One region of the Paenibacillus sp. LK1 genome, then DNA from elsewhere that is predicted to be linked to it. Evidence: predicted binding sites of a transcription regulator. Region 1 holds the regulator's gene; each other region holds the start of a gene.

Evidence for each region. Region 1 encodes Rex, which represses fermentation and respiration genes when NADH is low (regulators of the CRP and FNR family bind a similar motif). Its sites were predicted from a motif close to TTGTGAAATATTTCACAA; they were not measured.
Region 2: adhE (bifunctional acetaldehyde-CoA/alcohol dehydrogenase) is a predicted target of Rex. The motif match lies at 3,673-3,690, and genes of this name have one in related genera.
Region 3: nadA (quinolinate synthase NadA) is a predicted target of Rex. The motif match lies at 3,125-3,142, and genes of this name have one in related genera.
Region 4: CS562_RS16390 (cytochrome ubiquinol oxidase subunit I) is a predicted target of Rex. The motif match lies at 2,957-2,974, and genes of this name have one in related genera.

The regions. Positions count from the first base shown of each region.
Region 1 covers NZ_PEII01000011.1:203,215-209,071, reverse strand. The annotation lists gene dinG (ATP-dependent DNA helicase DinG) at 1-2,733, shown strand, start outside; gene CS562_RS23485 (redox-sensing transcriptional repressor Rex) at 2,967-3,620, shown strand; gene CS562_RS23480 (amidohydrolase) at 3,607-4,911, shown strand; gene CS562_RS23475 (cell wall elongation regulator TseB-like domain-containing protein) at 4,953-5,483, shown strand; gene CS562_RS23470 (hypothetical protein) at 5,787-5,857, shown strand, end outside.
Region 2 covers NZ_PEII01000010.1:157,010-162,866, forward strand. The annotation lists gene pflB (formate C-acetyltransferase) at 1-306, opposite strand, end outside; gene adhE (bifunctional acetaldehyde-CoA/alcohol dehydrogenase) at 980-3,592, opposite strand; gene CS562_RS21970 (Crp/Fnr family transcriptional regulator) at 4,023-4,739, shown strand; gene CS562_RS21975 (hypothetical protein) at 4,821-5,534, opposite strand; gene CS562_RS21980 (hypothetical protein) at 5,731-5,857, opposite strand, start outside.
Region 3 covers NZ_PEII01000020.1:46,420-52,276, reverse strand. The annotation lists gene nadC (carboxylating nicotinate-nucleotide diphosphorylase) at 1-462, opposite strand, end outside; gene nadB (L-aspartate oxidase) at 459-2,078, opposite strand; gene nadA (quinolinate synthase NadA) at 2,115-3,053, opposite strand; gene ftsH (ATP-dependent zinc metalloprotease FtsH) at 3,351-5,396, opposite strand; gene hpt (hypoxanthine phosphoribosyltransferase) at 5,498-5,857, opposite strand, start outside.
Region 4 covers NZ_PEII01000007.1:2,134-7,990, forward strand. The annotation lists gene CS562_RS16375 (glycosyltransferase family 4 protein) at 1-458, opposite strand, end outside; gene CS562_RS16380 (glycosyltransferase) at 460-1,371, opposite strand; gene CS562_RS16385 (hypothetical protein) at 1,371-2,669, opposite strand; gene CS562_RS16390 (cytochrome ubiquinol oxidase subunit I) at 3,098-4,513, shown strand; gene cydB (cytochrome d ubiquinol oxidase subunit II) at 4,497-5,513, shown strand; gene cydD (thiol reductant ABC exporter subunit CydD) at 5,515-5,857, shown strand, end outside.

The sequences.
Region 1 (5,857 bases):
GGTGTACCGATTCCTCCGTTTATTACGGGGTTAACCGGTATTACTGATGAAGATGTGGCGGATGCTCCCTCATTGGAAGAGATGATGATGGAGATGGTTCCGCTGCTTGACGATGTTGTTCTTGTTGGACACAACGTTGCTTTTGATTTTCATTTTCTTCAAAATGCACTCGATCGATGCGGTTATCTGCCATTTACCGGACGGATTCTGGATACGATTGATTTCCTGAAGATCACGTTTCCGTCACTGGGGTCTTATCAACTCGGTTATGTGTCTTCGGAATTCGGATTTCAGCATGACCGCCCTCATCAGGCGGACAGTGATGCTCTCGCAACAGCTTTTGTATTACTGAAGTGCCTCGATGAGCTGCGTGCACTGCCTCTGATCACGATTCAGCGCCTCAGTGACCTGTTTGCGCCGGAAGACAGTGACTTGGGTTGGTTCTTTGATGGAATGCGTACTGAGAAGGAAGCAGAGCCGATTCAGGATCTGGATGGTCATACGTATTACCGCCAGCTCGCCCTGAACGTGAGTGACTGGACCGATATAGGCTCACCACGCGATGAGCGAGAAGGTAATCCGCTGGAAGGCGTAAGTTTTGAGCAGTTCATGGATCAGGTTAGAGATAACCTGAAGGAGACGCTGGACCATTATGAGGAGCGTGAGGCGCAAACTCAGATGTTCAGCAGTGTACGACAAGCTTTGGATGAAGAGAAACATCTCTTGATTGAAGCTGGAACAGGTACAGGTAAATCACTTGGGTATTTGCTGCCTGCCATCTATGAAAGTGTGAAACAGGAACAGAAAGTCATGGTCAGCACACATACCATCAACCTGCAGGAGCAATTGAGAGAGCGGGATATTCCTATGCTGACCCAGGTAGTTCCGTTCCCGTTCAAGGCAGCAGTGTTCAAAGGACGTGGGCACTATCTGTGTCTGCGTAAGTTTGAGCACAAAATCAATAAACGTGAATTCGCTACACCGAAAGAGGATTATTTTACAGCGGCTCAGATGATTGTCTGGCTTACTCAGACGGAGACTGGAGACGACGAGGAGCTTAATCTAAGCGGGCGCGGAGGAGACTTCTGGGAGACAGTACAGAGTGAGTCTGAGTCTTGTCTTGGACGTTCCTGTCCTTGGTTCCGCAAATGTTTCTATCACCGGGCCAAACATGAAGCCGGGCTGTCTGATATCGTCATTACCAATCACTCGAAATTATTTACGGATGTCAAAGCAGCACATCAGCTGCTGCCGGCCTACGAAAGTCTCGTCATCGATGAAGCACATCATTTGGAGGACGTAGCAGGTAAGCATCTGGGTCTTCATATGAAATATTTCACGTTGGTTCATACTCTGACCCGACTGTTTAAAGATAGCCGTAATGGCCAACTGCCGATGCTTCGTTCTCAATTATCGGGTCACGAAAATTCGGTACAGTGGGGCTCCATGATTGATCAGATGTTCCCGCTTGCCGTCGAAGTCAAAGAGATGTGGGATCGACTAAGTGATACATTGTTTGGACTGCTGCCTGAACGCAGCGATGCTTCTCCAGGCGAGACAGGACAATTCTCTCTTAGACTGAAGCCTTCACAAAAACCAGCTAAATGGCAGGAATTGCAGGATGCTGAAAACCAAATCTATGTCACTCTAGGTGATTTGATTCGTAAAGGCGACAAGCTGCTGCTTGAAGTGAAAGAAGATCAGGATGATTATCAGTCCGATAGTCTGATTACGGATATCTCAGGTCTGCTCAAGGACTTGGCAACGATTAAGGATAATCTGCGATTCTTCATGCGGATGGATGATGCCAACACCGTGTACTGGATGGAGGCCAGCGGCCAATTCCGCAGTAAATCACTTCAGCTCTATGCTGTTCCTGTCGATGTCAGTGCACAATTGAAGGATATGTTCTTTGATAAAAAGAAAAGCGTTGTGCTTACATCGGCTACGCTCTCCGTTGACAAGTCATTTCAATTCATGATCGAACAGCTGGGTTTGCAGGAAGCTGCCGAGAATAACCGTTTGTTAACGTCCATGTTGCCGTCACCGTTCAATTATCGAGAACAGGCGCTGCTCGTCATTCCGCGTGATTTCCCAAGCGTGAAGGGCAGTGTAGGCGATGCCCACTTTGTGGATATGCTCGTGCACTCCCTCGCGGAAACGGCTATTGCCACTCGTGGACGTATGATGGTGTTGTTCACCTCCTATCGCATGCTGCGCCAGGTCTATGACCCACTTAAGGAGGCCTTGTCAGGCAATGATATCTCTTTGCTTGGGCAAGGGGTGGACAGTGGCAGCCGTTCCAAGCTTACACGCCGCTTCCAAGATGCAAAAGCAACGGTGCTTCTTGGCACAAGCAGCTTCTGGGAAGGGGTGGACATTCCAGGAGAGGCTCTGACTTGTCTCGCGATTGTCAGACTGCCGTTCCAGCCACCGAATCATCCATTAGTCGAAGCGAAGAGCGAGCTTTTGCAGCAGCAGAAGAAAAACCCGTTTATGAAGCTGTCCGTGCCACAAGCCGTCATCCGTTTCAAACAGGGTTTTGGCAGACTGGTTCGTACAGGCAAAGACAGAGGCATTGTAATTGTATACGATACACGCGTTATTGAAGCGTATTATGGCAAGTACTTTTTATATTCATTACCTGGTCCTAAAATGGAGCACATGCTCACCGAGCAGATGGTTCCTCGTATTTCGGAATGGCTCGAGAGACCGACCGAAGAGCAACAATAACAGATACGCTCTGTAGCTTCCATTATTGCAAGACGCCAGTGGTTGGCGGTAAAATTAAGTAATATGATTTTTGTTTCGTGGATATGCGAGTAAAGCAATTAAAGGAATAAAAGCAATTATCCATTATATAACAACGAGCATCCTGTTTAACTCAGTAATCTTTTTGCTCGTTCTAGACAGGGTGCTCATCTTTTTCATCTATCTATCGTGGCCTTTGTAAGGGGGAGCAATGAATGAAATCAGATAAAATTTCGGAAGCCGTGGTGCGTAGATTGCCTGTTTACTTGCGTTATTTGAATGAACTGCATCAGCGCGAAGTCAATACGGTCTCTTCACAAGAACTGGGACTGAGGCTGGATTTGAATCCTGCCCAGATTCGTAAAGACCTGGCTTACTTCGGTGACTTTGGTCGTAAAGGGATCGGGTATGACGTTTCATATCTCATTGAGAAAATCCGCCATATTTTAAAAATAGACCAGCAGATCAATGTAGCTCTTGTCGGAGCAGGTAATTTGGGACATGCCTTGTCTAATTACAATGCCTATCTCAAAGACAACATGAAGATCGTCGCTGTATTTGATGCCTACGGTCCGAAGATTGGGAGTCAAATCAACAGTTTGACGGTGCAACCAATGAATGAATTAACGGATTCGGTCAAAAAAGACAACATTCGTATAGGTATTATCACGGTTCCGGATACGGAAGCCCAAAATGTTGCAGATCAACTGATTGAGTCAGGAATTGAAGCGATTCTAAATTTTGCGCCAACGATTCTGAAGACTCCGCCGCATATTCGTATTCATCATGCCGATTTTACGACGGATTTGCTTAGTCTGGCTTATTACTTGGAGAATGGAAAGGACGACGAGGAAGATGACGACAAATAGATGGGTAATTCACAACGGCAAATTTGCCGTGTGTGAGGGTACGAATTGGAAAGTGGTTCAAGGTTTTATGGTTGTTGAGAATGACAAGATTGTGCATATTGGTGAGACATTGCCGGAAGGAGACGAAAGTCTGACAAAGGTGGACGGAAAAGGACTGTTCTTCTTGCCGGGTCTGATCAATACGCATGGTCACGCGGCCATGTCACTTCTGAGAGGCCATGGAGACGATCTGGCGTTACAAGTATGGTTGCAGGAGAAAATGTGGCCAATGGAAGCCAAAATGACGTCTGAAGACGTATATTGGGGCACATCACTATCTGTTCTTGAAATGTTGAAAGGCGGAACAACAGCTTTCCTGGATATGTATGATCATATGGATCAGGTGGCGAAAGTGGTGGAACAATCCGGCGTTCGGGCTGCTCTGGCACGTGGGGTAATCGGACTTTGCTCAGAAGAAGAACAACTGCGCAAGCTCGAAGAGTCCGCAGCATTTGCCCGTCAATGGAATGGACAAGCAGACGGAAGAATTACAACTGTAATCTCTCCACATGCCCCTTACACTTGCCCTCCGGATTACATAGAGAAGCTGGTACAGGTTGCTCATGACCTGAATCTGCCTTTGCATACGCATATGTCTGAAACGCTTCGTGAAGTGGAACAGAACGTGGCTGATCACGGACTTCGTCCGGTTGCACATCTGGAGAAACTAGGATTTTTCTCCCGTCCATCTCTGGTTGCCCATGCGGTACATCTGAATGATGAAGAGATCGAGATTCTCGCAAAGCATGATGTAGCAGTTTCCCACAATCCAGGTAGTAACCTGAAATTGGCTTCGGGTGTTGCACGAGTACCTGATCTGTTGAAAGCAGGCGTGACTGTGTCCCTGGGAACAGACGGACCAGCAAGTAACAATAACCTGGATATGTTTGAAGAGATGAGATTGGCTGCGTTGATTCATAAAGGTGTATCTGGTGACCCTACTGCAGTGCCAGCAGGGGAAGCGCTTCTGCTTGGAACTTCATATGGTGCCAAATCCATATTCCTGAATAATACAGGCGCTCTGCAAGTTGGCATGAAGGCTGACTTCATCGCGTTGAACATTCAACAAGCTCATTTCTATCCGCATACGGATCTGATTTCCCATACGGTCTACTCGGCATCGGCCAAAGATGTGGAGCATGTGTGGGTGGATGGTAAACAAGTGGTTAAACATGGCGAATGTCTTACAATGGATGAAGAGCGCATTCTGCGTGAGTCTCAGCTGGCATTTGACAGTTTGCTTGGCCGATAATTACAAGGACAGCATCGTCATAGGGAAAGGAAGTTCAGCTTTTGAAGAAAAAAAAGAAGTGGATATGGATTTCGCTGCTGCTCCTGGTTCTGATTCTGTTTGGACTTCAGCGTTATTATGTCTATGTTACCCAGGATCAGCGCAAGGAAGAGGCGTTGGCCATACAGGCGGCCCAGGAACAGCTGGGGATTACGTCCCACGAAGAGCTGCGTAAGTATGTTTGGGGACAGAAAGACGGCGGAGACAACATATACTGGACCCTGATCGGCAAAAATAAGGATAACCAGGATGTCATGGTGTGGGTGAAGTTTGATGAGAATAACAAACCGGTGACGGGAACTAATGCGGTACACGGGGAACTGTTAAAGAACGGCATGAATGAGGCTCAGATTCGAAATCGGTTCAGCTCTGAAGTTCCGGGCGGGGAGATCAAACGAATCATGCCAGGCGTTGTGAATGGAATCTATGTATGGCAAGTGTATTACAACGATGATACGCACAACTATTATCGGTTTTACCGCTTCAGCAACGGGGAACAGGTGGACCTGGTCTATACGATACCGAACAGCTAGAATTAGCAGACGTACTAACGTCTGAAGAGAATACATTAAAGAACCGGCAGACGGAAACCCGACTGGTCCGGTTCTTTGACGTACTTTGTTGATCATTTTGGATTTGAATAGTTAAAATTAATAATTTATTCATATTTTCGCCTTAGATATTGTATATACGATGTGATATACTCAAATATGTATTCAAGGATACATCATACACAAATAAATCCTGTTAGGCACATCACAGGACATTACGTACACATATTTATATTCTTGCCTACAAGTTATAGGATGGGCCAAAATTTAGGAGGGGTAACTCACTTGAAAATAAAAGTATTGCCTATTGCTCTGACTGCCGTCATTTCAGCCGTTGTGTTGTTTGGAGGTTGGTT
Region 2 (5,857 bases), on a different contig from region 1:
AACACCAACAATCTGCTCTTTGGATTTATCCAGATAACCGGGTTGGTGAGAAACAATCGTTGCTGGCGTGTTTACGTCAACATCGAGTACCCCGCCATTATCGCGCTCTTTTTTGGTCAGATCGGATACGATATCCCATAACTCTTTTGTATTCTGAGTTGCACCTGCAAGAAATGCTTCGTCGCCATAGTAAGGTGATAAGTTGCGTACTAGAAAATCATTCACATCTACGGATTTCGTCCATGTTCCTTTGGTAAAGTTTCTCCAACCTGTTTGTTGTTTGACATCTTTTTCGATCACCGACATAGTAATCCCTCCACAAATTTGGATTTCCGGACACATGACAGGATGCTTCACTCGTCTCATCTGTGCCCAGAGCCGCGATTAATGTGATATTTTTCACATGTAAGCCGGAACATGTTCTCTCTACTTGGGAACCGGAACCGCGGATGAATGTTTTTCTTACATTTTCAGTATACGACTTCGTTCTTTCATCATCTGTGATTTTTATCACAAAGTTTGTGACCATCCTCACTCCACCTGTGCTGTGTCATGGTGAACCCTGCAAATTCACACTTAGCCACTGCGCGGACAGAACAACTTCCGATCGCTGTTACCCCCGAATTTTATTGATTCCATTTTTTAAGGGTAAAATACGGGGATAAAGGCGAGCGCTTCGCTTCTTCAGTTTTTTCTGCCCTCTCCGTTATCGTGTACATTTATGATTCAAACTATATAGCATAGAAGGATGAAATCGTGCTTGAAAGAGAACGCTTCGCTTCTTCAGTTCTTTCTTCCCTCTTCGTTATGGTGTGAATACCTGGTTCAAAAAGTAACAACACGGATTCCGTGTAACCTCTTTTAAAAAAGACAACTGCAAGGATTACGTTATACCTTTTTTTACAGCAAAGACGGCAATCGGGGCTCCCCTTACGGGGAACCCTGACTATATGCCTGAATCATACTGCTGCTTTAGTTGTTATTCAAACTTGCCGTAGAAAGCGTTGCGGTACACATCTGCCAGTTCAGTCACCAGCGGCAGTTTTGGATTGGCTGTTGTACATTGGTCCTCGAATGCGCGGTCTGCCAGATAATCGACATGTGCCTCAAAGTCTTTGGCATCGAATCCGATTTCCTGGAACGACTCTTCAATACCCAATGTTTTGTTCAGTTTGCGAATGGCATTGATGAGGCTGGTAACCCCTTCTTCTGTCGTACGTGCAGGCAATCCCAGAATGCGGGCAATTTCGGCATAACGCTCATCTGCCACAAAGTGCGAATATTTCGGGAACGATGCAAACTTCGTCGGTTTTTTCGCATTGTAGCGAATGACGTGCGGCATCAGGATCGCATTGGTACGTCCATGTGCAGTGTGGTACTGACCGCCCCATTTGTGCGCCAAGCTGTGGTTAATGCCCAGGAATGCGTTGGCAAAAGCCATACCGGCAATCGTCGAAGCGTTATGCATTTTCTCACGAGCCAATTTGTCACCTTGCAGCGCCGATTGCTCGAGGTATTGGAATACCAGTTGAATCGCTTTGATCGCGAGTCCATCCGTGTAATCATTCGCCATAACGGAGACATACGCTTCGATCGCATGCGTCAGTACGTCCATACCTGTGTCTGCGACAGCCGTTTTAGGCAGAGTATATACAAACTCAGGATCCACGATCGCCACGTCTGGTGTCAACTCGTAGTCTGCCAGCGGATATTTGGTATTTCCTTGATTTTTATCTGTAATAACCGCGAACGATGTTACTTCCGAACCTGTGCCCGAAGTTGTCGGAATCGCTACGAATTTCGCTTTCACGCCGAGACGTGGATATTTGTAGATCCGTTTGCGGATATCCATGAATTTCTGCTTCAAGTCGTTAAAGTCTGTGTCAGGATATTCATAGAACAGCCACATCGCTTTTGCAGCATCCATCGGTGATCCCCCACCGAGTGCGATAATGCAGTCTGGCTGGAAGCGGCGCATCATTTCTGTACCGCGATCTACCGTTGTTGTCGATGGATCGGGTTCGACATCAGAGAACACTTCAATAGCTACTGGCATTTGACGTTGACGCAGATAGTGCTCTACTTTTTCCACATAACCGAGTTTGACCATCATCGCATCCGTAATAATGGCTACGCGTGTGATGTCCGGCATTTTGGCAAGATACTGTGTTGCACCTTTTTCGAAGTAGACTTTGTTCGGCACTTTGAACCACTGCATATTCACGGTACGGCGAGCCACCCTTTTCACGTTGATTAAGTTCACAGCGGTTACGTTGGAAGAAGTCGAGTTACGTCCATACGATCCGCAGCCCAACGTCAGTGACGGCATGTTGGTGTTGTAGATGTCACCGATGGCACCGTGTGTGGATGGCGAATTCACGATAATCCGTCCTGTTTGCAGACGATCTGCGAATTTGCCAATGACTTCTTCGTTCGTCGAATGAATAACAGAGGAGTGACCCATGCCGCCAAAAGCAACCACTTCTGCTGCACGCTCAATCCCTTCAGCTGCCGTTTTCACTTTGTAACAAGCCAGTACCGGGCTTAGTTTTTCAGCCGACAACGGGAATTTTGTACCTACCCCTTCAATCTCGGCTACGAGAATTTTGGTGTTAGCAGGGACCTCGATACCGCACATTTGCGCAATGCTGACTGCAGATTGACCAACTATCGCCGGGTTCACCGCACATTTCTCAGCATTAATCGCACCTGCGGTCAGTTTCGCAGCCTCATCCTTGTTGACGAAGTAACAGCCGTTCGCGATCATTTTCTTTTTCACCTGATCGAAGATCGGTTCTTCGATGATGACTGCTTGCTCGGAAGCACAAATCATGCCGTTATCAAACGATTTGGACAAAATCAGATCCGTTACCGCTTGATTGATATCTGCGCTTTTCTCAATAAAGCAAGGTACGTTCCCTGGCCCTACGCCCAGTGCCGGTTTACCACAGCTGTATGCCGCCCGTACCATGCCTGATCCGCCTGTTGCCAGAATGAGCGCCACATCGTTATGATTCATCAGCGCGTTTGTACGATCCATGGAAGGATCATCTATCCACTGGATACAATCCGCTGGAGCACCATGCTTCACTGCAGCATCTCGCAAAATTTTGGCAGCTTCCCGGCTACAGTTCTGTGCAGATGGGTGGAAACCGAAGATGATCGGGTTACGCGTTTTGATGGAAATCAGTGCTTTGAACATTGTGGTGGATGTCGGATTCGTTACCGGGGTAATCCCCATGATAATGCCGACAGGCTCAGCAATTTTCTGGAAACTTTCGTACTCATTATCTTCAATAACCCCTACTGTTTTGTCATATTTGATGCTATGATATACATACTCTGTTGCAAATATATTTTTGGTGATTTTATCCTCATACACACCCCGGCCTGTTTCTTCCACGGCCATCTTGGCGAGCATCATATGTTTGTCGAGACCTGCCAGCGCCATCGCTTGCACGATGCGGTCAATCTGTTTCTGATCCATGGACATGAATGCTGCATGTGCTTTATTCGCTTTGTCAATTAACGTTTGAATATACTGACCTGCTGTCGGTTCTTTTACTGGGGCGACTTCGTTCTTTACAGCCATCTCCCTCATCCTCCTAAAGGTTCGTATTGGTTTGTCTCTCTTCTTTACATTCACATCGTATCATGGGGAAAGAGTTAATTATGTGATTTTTTTCACAAAGTATAACAAATTTAATTTAAGTTTTTTAGTGTCCCTCACTTAGCCATTTACACTTCCTATTTAAATTATAGGGCTGTCAGATTCATCCTCCCCTTCAGAAAGTGAATTTAATCACAATGTTTGAAATTTCGCCATTTTTGCCCCCTTTCCACGCCCCTCAAACGGCAAGATAAGGTATATACTGAACTTAAAAATTGAACCACCGCAATTTGTACCGTCCTTTCCGGCCGAGAGATGACCCTGATCAGGACGGCAACGGTTTGCGGCGAACCACGGGGGCCAGTCCAAGCTGCAGAAGGCCGTCCGATGGACACAAAGGGGAGATAGACTTATGAGAGAACAACTGAGTGTACTGGAAAAACGCGGAAATACCAACTGTTTCTCGGAAGCCAATTTCAACCATCTGCTCGTAACGATGAAGGACAGAACCTATCCGGAAGGAACCCATCTGTATTGGGAAGGAGATGTCTCTGACAAACTTTATTATATGAAACGGGGCCGTGCTCAGATCACCAAATCCACGGATGAAGGCAAGGAACTGATTATGTACATGTATCAATCCGGTGATATGATTGGGCAGGCTGATCCGTTCTTCGGATCGAAACACAGCTTTTCGGCGGAAGTGCTGGAGGATAGTGAGATCGGTGTACTGGAGCATAAAGACCTGGAGATGCTGATCTGCCAACACTGTGACTTTGCGATCGACTTTATGAAATGGATGGGTATCCATCACCGGTTAACCCAAACCAAATTCCGTGATCTGATGTTATATGGGAAACCAGGTGCACTCTGCTCCACGCTAATTCGATTGTCCAATTCCTACGGCGAACCCCATGGAGAGCATGTCATGATTCATAAAAAAATAACGCACACGGATCTGTCCAATATGATTGGAGCGACCCGTGAAAGTGTCAACCGCATGTTAAGCGATCTGCGTAAAAAAGACGCCATTGAATACGACAACGGCATGATTGTCATCAAGGATCTGCACATGCTCCAGGGCATCTGTCACTGTGAATTGTGTCCTAACGAGATTTGCCGAATTTGACGCTTTCCCCATCTTGTAAACATTTGATACGCAGATGAAAAAAGCCCATCTTCTATAACGAAGATTGGGCTTTTGTTATACTTAAGATACAGTAGTCAACTCAAGCTTTACTGCATCACGTGGATTCAATTTCATGTCCAAACCGTTTTCCATCAGTTCCTTATCATTCACCATGATCATCCAGCGTTGGTTCATCCGGGGAATTACATTTTCAACGGAAACGACGAACTTGTTGTTTTCCGACATTCTTACAATCCCACTGGACTTCAATACATCACGCACAGTACATTCCTGAACATACACCCCGGCATATTGACGATTGAGATTTGGCATAATATTTCCACCGCTCACCTTGAGTAATGTTGTTTGGTAAACAACATCGTCTCCCCCACTGTCAGCGGCTTTTACATATATGATCACTTCATCTTTGACATGAAGTTCCATGTCCCAATTTTCCGGGTCAATATCCTTGCCATTCAGTTTGACTGCCCAGCTAAGTGAGGAGTCCAGAGAAACTTCCCCCACGGATTGGATCCGCTTTCCATCTGCTGTAAAATCGACAAGTCCACTGTTCAACAGTGCTTTCTTGAGCGTCAGACCTTCACTAAAATCTCTCTTAATGGACTTCGTTGCGTCAGGCAAAAAAGTGCTGCCATCCACTGCCACAGTGATCGTATTCTGCGATTCGGTCTCTTTGACGATTGGCTGTTCGGAAGGCTGTGTCTCGCTACAACCGGCTAATATAACCAGAATAAGCAGACATATACCTATGTAACCGGGGATTCTCTTCTTCATGTAGGTAACACCACCCTGCGTAAAATCATTCACCCTGTTGTCCATAACCTCTATTATGGCACAAAATTCATGCAAAAAAAGTGTCAATGCCGTTACTTTTCATCCAGTAGCGTCCATAACTGGTTTGTACAGCACAAAGAGCCTGCAAGCAGGCCCTTTGGCTCCTAATTATCTTTAAGGTTATTGAATAACATGGTTACTGGACACAAGCCTGCATGTAGGTACGGCCCCCGTCTCCATCCTTCAGATACGGATTGAGCCCAAAGAACTGTTCCTCCGACACATAAACACCTGTCAGCAAACGCCCTTCAAGTAATCCACCG
Region 3 (5,857 bases), on a different contig from region 1:
TCCGCCACCAACCCGCACTGCATATTTTTCAAGCAAGCGGTGTCCCGGTGTTGTTTTACGAGTATCGACCAGACGTGTAGAAAGGCCTTCCAACGCATCAACATAAGTACGTGTGCGGGTAGCGATACCAGACATGCGCTGAAGCAGGTTAAGGGCCAGACGCTCTCCTGTCAGCAAGCTATGTGTGCTTCCTTCTACCTCAGCCAGAATCGTACCATGCGTAACTGCATCACCGTCTTTTACCATCGGTGTGAACGCAAGGCCAGGATCCACTACCTGAAAGACGAGTTCTGCTACCGTAATTCCTGCAATGATTCCATTGTCTTTGGCATGTATCACGGCCTTGGACTGACTGCCGGCGGGAATCGTCACAGTTGTTGTGACATCCCCTGCACCAACATCCTCACGAAGCCAGTTTTTAATTGATTCGATGAGTCCTTCATTATATCCGTTCAGTATCATGACATCAATTCCTCCACAATCGCTTGTTCTCGCTGCTGCAGACTATGCTTCTGCCATACGGCATCGTCACGCTGCGGGAAATCCTCACGGTAGTGTGCTCCCCGACTTTCCTCGCGGTGTAATGCTCCAGTGGTAACCAACCAGGCACAGGTCAAAAGGTTGGCATATTCCATCTCTTCTTTGTGAGTAAACTTCTGATCAAAAAATTGCAGTTCATGTTGCAGTTTCTCTATTGCTGCTTGCAGGTTAGCGCCATTCCGGCGCAGCCCCACTTGACGCACCATCATTTTTTGCAGACGCAAACGTCTTTCGGACACCGGCTTCTGCTCTTCCTTTATGATCCTGCGAATACTTGTTAATGTGGGAACCTTTGTCTGGATTGAAGCAAGCGGAGGAAGGGATTGAATTCGATCCACGATTCTCCGGCCAAATACGATTGCTTCAGACAGAGAGTTGCTCGCCAGACGATTGGCTCCGTGTACTCCAGTAGAAGATACCTCACCACAGGCAAATAACCGGCTAATGCTGCTCTCCCCACTGAGATCCGTCTTCACTCCGCCCATCATGTAATGTGCAGCAGGAGCAACTGGAATCCAGTCTGTGGTCATATCCAGTCCGTATCGCATACAGGTCTCATAAATGGTAGGAAACCGATGTTTAATCATCTCCGCTGGTTCATGAGTGATATCCAAATATACAAAGGTACTGTTTGTCGATTCCATCTCACTGACAATGGCCCGCGCAACGATATCCCGTGGTGCCAGTTCAAGTTGTGCATGATACCGTTCCATGAAGCGCTCGCCTTTCACATTGCGCAAATAAGCTCCTTCGCCACGTACAGCCTCGGACACCAGGAAACGTGGTGCTCCCGGATAACAAAGGGAGGTCGGGTGGAATTGGATAAACTCCATGTCCCGGACAACTGCTCCGGCACGATAGGCCATCGCCACGCCATCTGCTGTAGCCACTTCCGGATTGGTCGTATATCGATACAACTGTCCAGCCCCACCAGAGCAGAGAACGGTTGCCTCTGCCTTCACAAATACTTGCGAACCGTCAGCCTTCTGTACTAGCGCACCTACACATTCTCCCTGCTCTGTAATCAGGTCAATGACAAAATGCTCATCCCACACTTTAATCCCCGGATGTTCATTCGCCTGTACAGCCAGTGCACGCACAATCTCATATCCCGTTGCATCCCCATTGGCATGCAAAATACGGCGGTGGCTGTGCGCACCTTCCTGCGTCAACGCCAACTCGCCGTTCTCCAGATCAAACAAAGTACCCAGTCGAATCAGTTCTTTCACTCCATCCGGGCCCTCGTTCACCAATGCTTCTACTGCTTCGGAGCGGCATAATCCCGCTCCTGCAACAAGTGTATCCTGCAAATGGTAGGCAGGTGAATCATCCTCAGCGATAACCGCAGCGATTCCCCCCTGCGCATACCGGGTGTTACTTTCCAGTAACGACTTCTTCGTGATCATCAACACACTGCGTTGTTCACTCGCCTTGATCGCAGTAAACAAACCAGCAATGCCCGAACCAATAACCAGCACATCCGTCTCCACCATCGGCAGCGCGGACAGATCAAAATCCACTAAATATTGCGGTATCATGTTATTTCACCTGTCTTGGAGCAAGAGTAACGCATGCTACTTCACCAGTAACATGCGCTCTAGTGATTCTCTGGCTTTGTCGGCAACGGCTGGAGGCACGTAAATTTGCGGCTTCATCGTTTCCAAGCATTTAACCAGCTTTTTCAAGTTATTGACTTTCATGTTCGGACATACGAGGAACTTGGTAGCAAAGTGGAATTGTTTGTCCGGGCTATCGAGACGCAGTTGGTATCCTGTACCGTCCTCGGTACCTACGATAAATTCTTTAGCGGACGAATTCTTACAATATTCCAGAATGGCGGTTGTGCTACCTACGAAATCACCCATCTCTACAACCTCAGGACGACATTCCGGGTGAACAACGAACTCGGCATTTGGATGCTTCGCTCTCATCTCTACCACGTCTTTGACAGTCAGCATATCATGGGTATTGCAGTAACCTTCCCAGATAATCATTTTCTTGTCTGTATGTTGTTGCACATAATGTCCCAGATTTTTATCCGGTACCCAGATGATTTCATCGGAATCAACAGATTGAATGACTCTGACAGCATTGGCCGATGTACAACAGATGTCGGTCTCTGCCTTGATCTCAGCTGAGGAATTGATGTACGTTACAACTTTGGCATTCGGGTGCTGTGCTTTCAATTTACGTAAGCCTTCAACGTTCACCATGTCCGCCATTGGGCAGCCTGCACGCTCGTCGGGGATGATAACCGTTTTGTTAGGGGCAAGAATTTTAGCGCTTTCACCCATAAAATGAACTCCGCAGAAAACGATAACATCCGCATCGGTTTGTGCCGCCTTCTGAGCCAGCAAAAACGAATCTCCCCGGAAATCAGCGACTTCCTGTACCTCGTCACGTTGATAATAATGGGCAAGAATAATGGCATTCCGTTCCTTCTTCAACTCCATCAGCCGCTCGCGCAGCTCCCGGTTCATCTCAGCCTTGCGCTCTAAAGCCAGAGCTTCCACCTGTGATCCTCTCCTTATCGGGACAGCCTTATACGCTGTTTCATATGGCAAATCCAAGTCGTTATTTTCGCTTGAGAAACGAATCACAAGCGGTTTAACACCTAATGTACACAACGTTCACGACTCTGTCAATAAATGAAATCGCCCCAGAACAAGGGCATAACCACCCATTTCCTACGTAGTTCGCCCTATAGCTCCCGGTTATCATTATCTATACAATTTGAAGGAATACATAAAAAAAGAGAGCCCGAAGGCTCTCCTTGTCATCTGCCACTATAGGACAGATGGTGTTATAAATTAAGACGTTGGCTTCGTTCCACCATCATCCGGGTCATTGCTGTTTCCTTTGTCCAGATTCGGAGCTTCGTTAGGAATATCTCCGGCTGGTGGTTCAGGCGTTTCATCTTTGCCTTGGATACGGACGCGTACATCACCGATGTTGTCGATGATCGCTTCTCCGCCTTCGCTAGGCGTACCTTCTCCATCGTTGCTGTTCTCATCTTTTGGAGTCAGGGCACCTGTCTCGATCAATTGCTTGATCTGATCCATTTCCAATGTCTCCACTTCCAGCAACGTGTTCGCGATCAGATGCACTTCTTTAGAATGTTTAACGAGTAAGTCTTTACACTTCTCATAGCATTCGTTGATGAAGCGTTGCATCTCCTGATCGATCTCGTAAGCAATGGAATCTGAGTAATTCTGTTCGTGACCGATATCACGACCCAGGAATACCTGTCCCTGCGAACTACCGAACTGCATAGGTCCCAGCTTCTCGCTCATACCGTACTCCATAACCATGCTACGGACGATACCCGTCGCTTGTTGGAAGTCACTGTATGCACCCGTACCGATTTCACCGATAAACAGTTCTTCGGAAACGCGGCCACCAAGGAGTCCAGTAATTTTGTCCAGCAATTCTTGCTTGGTAACAAGCATACGATCTTCTTTTGGCAACATGATTACATATCCACCCGCACGTCCGCGCGGAATAATGGTAACTTTATGTACCATATCGGCATGTTCCAGGAAGTAGCCTACAATGGTATGACCTGCTTCGTGATAAGCAACAATACGTTTTTCACGGTCACTGATAACACGGCTTTTCTTCTCCGTACCAACAATGACACGGTCAATCGCTTCGTCTACTTCACGCATGGAGATATCTCTGCGATTACGACGTGCCGCAAGCAATGCCGCTTCATTCAAGAGATTTTCCAAATCGGCACCGGAGAATCCGGTAGTACGCTTCGCAATAATGTCCAGCTTCACATCTTTGGTGAGTGGTTTGTTGCGTGAGTGTACTTTCAGAACCGCTTCACGACCTCTCACGTCAGGGCGATCAACCGTGATTTGACGGTCAAAACGTCCTGGACGCAACAAGGCAGGGTCCAGAATATCAGCACGGTTCGTTGCAGCAACGATGATAATACCTTCATTGGCTCCGAATCCGTCCATTTCAACGAGCAACTGGTTGAGTGTTTGTTCACGTTCGTCGTGACCACCACCAAGACCAGCACCACGCTGACGTCCTACAGCATCAATCTCATCGATAAAGATGATACATGGGGCGTTTTTCTTCGCATTTTCAAACAAGTCACGTACACGAGATGCACCGACACCGACGAACATCTCAACGAAGTCAGAACCGGAAATACTGAAGAATGGCACACCCGCTTCACCGGCAACAGCACGAGCGAGCAAGGTTTTACCTGTACCCGGAGGACCTACAAGCAGTACGCCTTTAGGAATCCGTGCACCTACTGCTGCGAATTTACGAGGGTCTTTGAGGAAGTCCACGACTTCAACAAGCTCCTGTTTCTCTTCGTCAGCACCCGCAACATCTTCAAACGTAACCCGTTTCTTCTCTTCGTTATAGAGACGAGCACGGCTTTTACCAAAGTTCATTACTTTACCGCCGCCGCCTTGAGCCTGATTAAACAGGAAGAAGAACAGCAGGAACATAATGATCAAAGGAATAAAGGAAGTCAGCAACGTCAACCAGATGCTGTCACCTTTCATAGGTTCCTGATGATATTCGAAATTGTTCGTTTCGCTTGCAGCTACAAGCTCACTAATTGCCTCATCCGTAGGAGGAATATACGTTGAGAAATTTTCTGATTTGGCTCCGTCAGGCGTCTTCCTGTATTGACCGGTCACGAGGTACGTCTGACCGTTGAATTGAACCGTCAATTCAGAGACATTATTGGTCTTGATCGCCGCGCGCAACTGATCATATCTAGGATTATCGGTGGCTTCGCCGCCATTGCTGACGAACTGGACTATCCCCACCACAACTAAAAAAAGAATCAAATAAAAAGCAGAATTCCGGATGAACCGATTCATCCCCTACCTCCTCTCGAGACACTTTAATTATTTTAACATAGCCCAACATGGCTTCTCAACAGAAGCCACCAACAGATATGGGCTTGGAACTAGCTTAAGCATTAGTTGCTGTAAACTTCCGGTTTCAGAATCCCGATGTAAGGGAGGTTCCGGTACTTCTCGGCATAATCCAGGCCATAGCCAACGATGAATGCGTCCGGAATGTCAAAGCCAGTGTAATGGGCTTCAAGTTCGACTTTGCGACCTGAAGGCTTGTCAAATAGCGTAACCACGCGGACGGATTCAGCACCGCGGTTCTGCAAGAGTTCGATCAGATAACTGAGCGTGAGTCCACTATCAATAATGTCCTCTACAATCAGAACCTCGCGTCCCTCAACGGATTCATCCAGATCCTTAATGATTTTAACCACGCCGGATGATTTGGTGGAAGCGCCATAACTCGATACTGCCATGAAATCCAT
Region 4 (5,857 bases), on a different contig from region 1:
CAAAAGGTCTGAAAATGGGAATCGACCGACACGATGCGTACAAGTCCATCCAGTGCCAGCTGAATATGCTCAGCAACTTGCTGCTTGGTTTCGAGCGGCAGCGCGGGACGATCCCAGTTAATGCCATGGCAGATACCGAGGCTGCCCGGCTTGTAGGCAATGGGCTGCCACAGGCAGCTTGCATAGATCACAGGCCCTCGCGCTGCGGCAGCCATTCGGGCAAAAGCTTCGGGCACATCATTCATATCGTAGGCATACCCATATACATCGATCTGTTCCGTGCGGGTATGAAAAGCTTCAAAATAGGACAACTGATGAACCTCGGGGATATGTCCCAATCCGCGGATTACACTGCACAAATCAAGAACGTAACGCTCCAGACCGCCCCCGAACACCCGGCTGAATTCCCGGTTATATCCATCGGTGAAGCTGTGTGTCAATATGCTGACCACGCCCATCTCACTGCTCCTCCTTCCACGGAATCAGTCGGGGCTCCGGATCAAGAATTGATTCATAGTGTTCCAGGCTGCCCCACTCGCCGTGTGGATCAATTCGTTTATAACGCAAATATTTTCGAACCCGATCCTCCAAACTTCCTGCCCAGCCAAGATGCTGGACTTTCAATTCTGTGCTGATTCCGGGCAGTACAGTGCAGGGTAAGGGAAGGCGAGGCACATGATGATTTTGCTGAGGATAAAAGTAAGGATAACCCGGCATATATCGAACCAGAGAAGCGGTATGCCGTCGGTGAAGTCCCCAAAGCTCATCTTCCCGATAGTGAGTTCGTCCGCCCCACATATCGTAGAAGCGGAAAGCGATCCAGTCCGCATGGTCCTGGTTAATCAGAGCGCGTATCGCTTTCTTCGCTTCCGTGCTGTATAGCTCATCGGCATCAACCGAGAGCAACCAATCCGGCGAGGTACCTGCTGCTGCTTGCCATAGTGCATTGCGTAATCGCCATTCCTCCGCAAATAACGGCTTTTCCAGCACTTCCAGACGAACGACCTTGGGATAGGCTCTGCATATATCGGGTGTTCCATCTGTGCTGGCATCGTCCACAATGACGATCTCATCCACAAATTCACTTAAATCGTCCAGCACTTCCTCCAGATATCGCCCTCGCTCGTTACGTACCTGAAGCATGGCGGTCAGTTTATTGCCCTGACTTTTACGAACCCGACGAACGGAAAACGGCTCTCTGAATAGGTCTGTATCCTGGTGTTTTGCAGCATGCTGCTGATCCCCTTGCCCCTCTGTTTCAACATGCAGCGATTCCAGCGTTTCCGTAGGAGTATGAGTTGTTTCGGATCGTATATCCTTATGCACCATCGGTCCATTCACATGTTGTCTACGCTTCTTTGGGTCCAGCATCATGGCACCTCCCCCAGCAATTGCTGGACGGCTTGATCCAACAAATCCATCTCGACGATTCGTGCAAGTGCATCTTCATCCTCCAGTGCCGTCTCCAGAAATTGTCTCACCGCCCCGTGACGTTCTCCGCGCAAAGCCAGAGCTAGACCCGATAATTGCCGATAATCCTGTCGGCTGGGGCTATCCTGAATATCCACTGCATGCACCAAATCTAATGCATCTTCCACACGTCCAGTCTCCTGATAGATACGAAATTTCCAATGCCGTGCCGTTTCGCCTCCGAGTTCATCCAAAATGTGCAATGCGTTTCCATAATCATCATTCAGACGCAGCAGTTCTGCCCGGACAAGCTGTTCCTCTCCGGCCTCCAGCCAGCGACAGAGTTGTTCATAATGGTGCCGTTCCTGCTCGTTGCCTGCGCTGATTCCATACACCTGCAACGCATTCTCGATTTCCCCGGCCCTTGCATGAATGGCGGAGAGGAATCGATAGTGGGAGCTTACACAATCATTGCGCCCGTTTAATACCGCGTGGGAGAAGGCCTCCTTGAGTGAAGCAGCCGCTCTGGAATCCTCTAGCACATATTCATAGGCTGCCAGCAAAAAGGAAATCGTCTCATGCGCTCCAGCTTTGGACCGAAGCTGACGATAGAAGTCGGCCCGCACACTACATTGCAGCTGGGTGACCGTATCCTGAACACCCGAGAGGGTCTGTCGCAGCGCATGCAGGAATAGCAGTTCATAGTCCCGGAGAGGGACCTCGAGGTCATCCTTTTGCATGACACCAGCAGGAGAGGTATCCTCTCCATTCAGCCAGATGGCGCGTACACCCTGGAATACCAGCTTCATGTAGCGTGTTTCTGAAGTGGTGCCCACCAGATCGGCGATACCGACCAGTCTTGAAATACAGCTCTCCCATAAGGGGGACTCGGCTTCTTCACCAACCGGCTCGGGAAGAAGTACAATACAGAGCTCCGGATGGAGCGAGGCTGTGGCGGTAAGCCAGTAGGGATGAGCAACCACAGCAACCGTACGGGGCTCCTGCAGCAATTGTTCTGCTTCGGGAAGCGTGATGACGGTGATATTCGCAGGCATTTCCTCGGAGCGCTCCAGACTGCTGACATAGTAGACAGGCCCTTCCGCAACCATCAGAGCAGCGATGTCTGGATAGGGAAAAGCAGACCATCCTCCCTTCCGGGGGAAAAGAATATAACGAAAGGCAGACAGGTCCGTACTTGGCTCTTCTGCATCTACCCCTTGATGAGGCTCCGGGTCCGGGATCGGAGACAGCTCTTCCATCGATGAATCACCTCACTTGATTTACATTTTGTCCGTTCACGGATTGAAGCATCACCACCTGATAAACATCAGATTGGCGCTGCTTTGAATGATATCAATGAATCCAATAATTCAATATGTAATGCCCATTTTGCCCAGCGTATTTTATGCCTGACACTAACATATGGGCGTTCCGTCCCAAACATGAGCATCTTCCGTGAATAGACGAAGCTGGCAAGCTCAAAGATTAGGTTTATTTTTTTCTATTGTGTGACCATCGTCACTTTTTTTTGCTGTCATGGCAGGGTTTGTGATAATTGTCACATGTATAAAATAGTCTATCTGGCACAATACGTTCATCAATACGTGTTTGGCTGACAGAAACGGAAGAAGGGGCTTCAATGTCAAATACGAAAACTGCGATATGAACAGAAAGAAGGGGTAACGGTATGGATCCGATCATGTTATCGCGTATCCAATATGCGCTCACAACGATTTTCCATTTCTTTTTTGTACCGCTGTCCATCGGTCTTGTGCTGCTGGTAGCCATTATGGAGACGTTGTACGTAGTGAAGGGTAAGGAAGTTTACAAAACGATGGCCAAATTCTGGGGCAAGCTGTTCCTGATTAACTTCGCCGTTGGTGTAGTCACAGGCATTCTGCAAGAATTCCAGTTCGGCATGAACTGGTCGGAGTACTCCCGTTTTGTCGGGGATGTATTTGGTGCGCCACTGGCTGTAGAAGCCTTATTGGCGTTTTTTATGGAGTCTACCTTTATTGGACTCTGGATTTTCGGATGGGATCGTTTGTCCAAAAAAGTGCACCTAGCTTGTATCTGGCTGGTATTTGTCGGCACATTCCTGTCTGCGCTCTGGATTCTGGCAGCCAATTCATTCATGCAGCATCCGGTTGGCTTTGAGATTAATAATGGCCGCGCCGAGATGAATGACTTCTTTGCACTGATTACGAATGGTCAACTGCTGGTAGAGTTCCCGCACACGATTTTTGGTGCCCTGATGACAGGTGCATTCGTCGTAACCGGGATTAGTGCCTACAAGTTAATGAAGAAGCAGGATGTGGAAATATTCCGCAAATCGTTCAACATTGCCATCATTATTGGCCTGGTTTCCTCACTGGGGGTTGCCTTCTCGGGTCACTTCCAGGCGCAATATCTAGTGGAGACGCAGCCAATGAAAATGGCAGCCAGTGAAGGAACATGGACGACGACGGAAGACCCTGCACCATGGACCGTGGTAGCCTTTATCGACCCGAACAAACAGGAGAATTCCGGCGAAATCAAAATCCCTGGATTGCTCAGTTATCTGTCCTATAGCAAGTTCTCTGGCAGTGTCAAAGGCATGAAGGAATTGCAGGCGGAGTATGAGCAGACGTATGGTCCAGGAGACTACATTCCTCCGGTACGGACGACGTTCTGGAGCTTCCGCATCATGATTGCTGCGGGTGGCTTGATGATTCTGCTTGCTTTATACGGTACCTATCTGGCGATGCGCCGCAAGTTGGAGGGGGCAGGAAAATGGTTTATGCGCTTGATGGTGTTTGCCATTTCCCTTCCGTTTATCGCCAATACGTCGGGTTGGATTATGACTGAGGTGGGAAGGCAGCCGTGGACAGTATTTGGTTATATGACAACCGCAGCCGGGGTATCTCCGAACGTAAGCGCAGGCCAGATTTTGTTCTCCACCATTGCTTTTACAGCAGCGTATACGGTTCTCGGCATTGTGATGGTCTACCTGTTCGTTCGTGAAATCAAGGCAGGGCCATATGCAGTCGAAAAGCCGGAGGAGCATGATGAATCGGCCGATCCGTTCGGCGTGGATGGGGGTTATTCTGTTGTCACTAAGTGAGTTGTGGTTTTTGCTGATTGCCGTCTTGTTTGTTGGTTTTTTCTTTCTGGAAGGTTTTGATTTTGGTGTGGGCATGTCTACTGCAATGATTGGAAAAACGGATCGTGAACGTCGTACCCTGATCAACTCGATCGGTCCGTTCTGGGATGGCAATGAAGTATGGCTGATTACGGCAGGGGGTGCAATGTTTGCAGCCTTCCCGCACTGGTATGCCACGCTGTTTAGCGGGTTTTATCTACCGCTGGTCGTCGTGCTGCTGGCCTTGATCGGACGCGGAGTTGCCTTTGAATTCCGCAGCAAAATGAGACATGAACGCTGGCGCAAAACATGGGACATCATCATTGTAGTCTCCAGTGCGTTACTACCATTCTTGTTCGGCGTTGTTTTCGCTACCTTGATGAAAGGCCTGCCTATTGATGCGCAGATGCAGCTTCGTCCCAGCTTCCTGGACATCGTCAATCCGTATACGGTGGTAGGTGGGTTGAGCGTAACGTTGTTGTGTCTGGTGCATGGTCTGCTGTTTGCTTCCTTGCGGACCGTCGGAGATCTTAGAGAACGTGCCCTGAATATGGCCAAAAAACTGATGCTGCCGCTGGCCGCGATCCTCGCGATCTACGCTGTGATGACATACTTCATGACCGATGTGTTTGCCGTACGCGGCTGGGCTCTCTGGATTATGGTTGTCCTCGGCGCTGCTTCATTGGGGCTGGCCGCTTACTTTGTGCGTCAGAAACGTGAAGCCTGGGCCTTCGGTATGACGGGAGCCGTGATTGCAATCGCGTTTGCCTCTGTATTTATCGGTCTGTTCCCAAGGGTCATGGTGAGTTCAATGGGTTCGGCGTTTGACCTGACAGTCTATAATGCTTCATCCGGTGCATATTCGCTGAAAGTGATGACGATTGTGGCTTGTACGCTGCTTCCGTTTGTACTCGGCTATCAGATCTGGAGTTATTACATTTTCCGCAAACGTCTGAACGATCAGCATCACCTGGAGTACTGATATGGGACGGGGGCTGCTGAAGCTGCCGGGCATCCGGCCAGTACTGGCGCTGGCCTCAGCGCTAGTACTGTTACAGGCGATGACGATTATCATGCAGGCGAAATGGCTGGCACAGGCGATTACGGCATTGTTTCAAGGTTCACCCGTAACGGAGCAGTACCCGGTACTGCTGTTGTTCCTGGCCGCTTTTGCCGCCCGCTATGCCCTGTCATTCTGGTTGCAGCTCATCGCTTCGCGGTACGCGGAGAAGACAGGAAACGATCTGCGTAGACAGATGGTGCAGCAGTGGTTCCGGCTGGGGCCGCGTTTTGCCAAAACGGAAGGAACAGGGCACCTAGTAACCT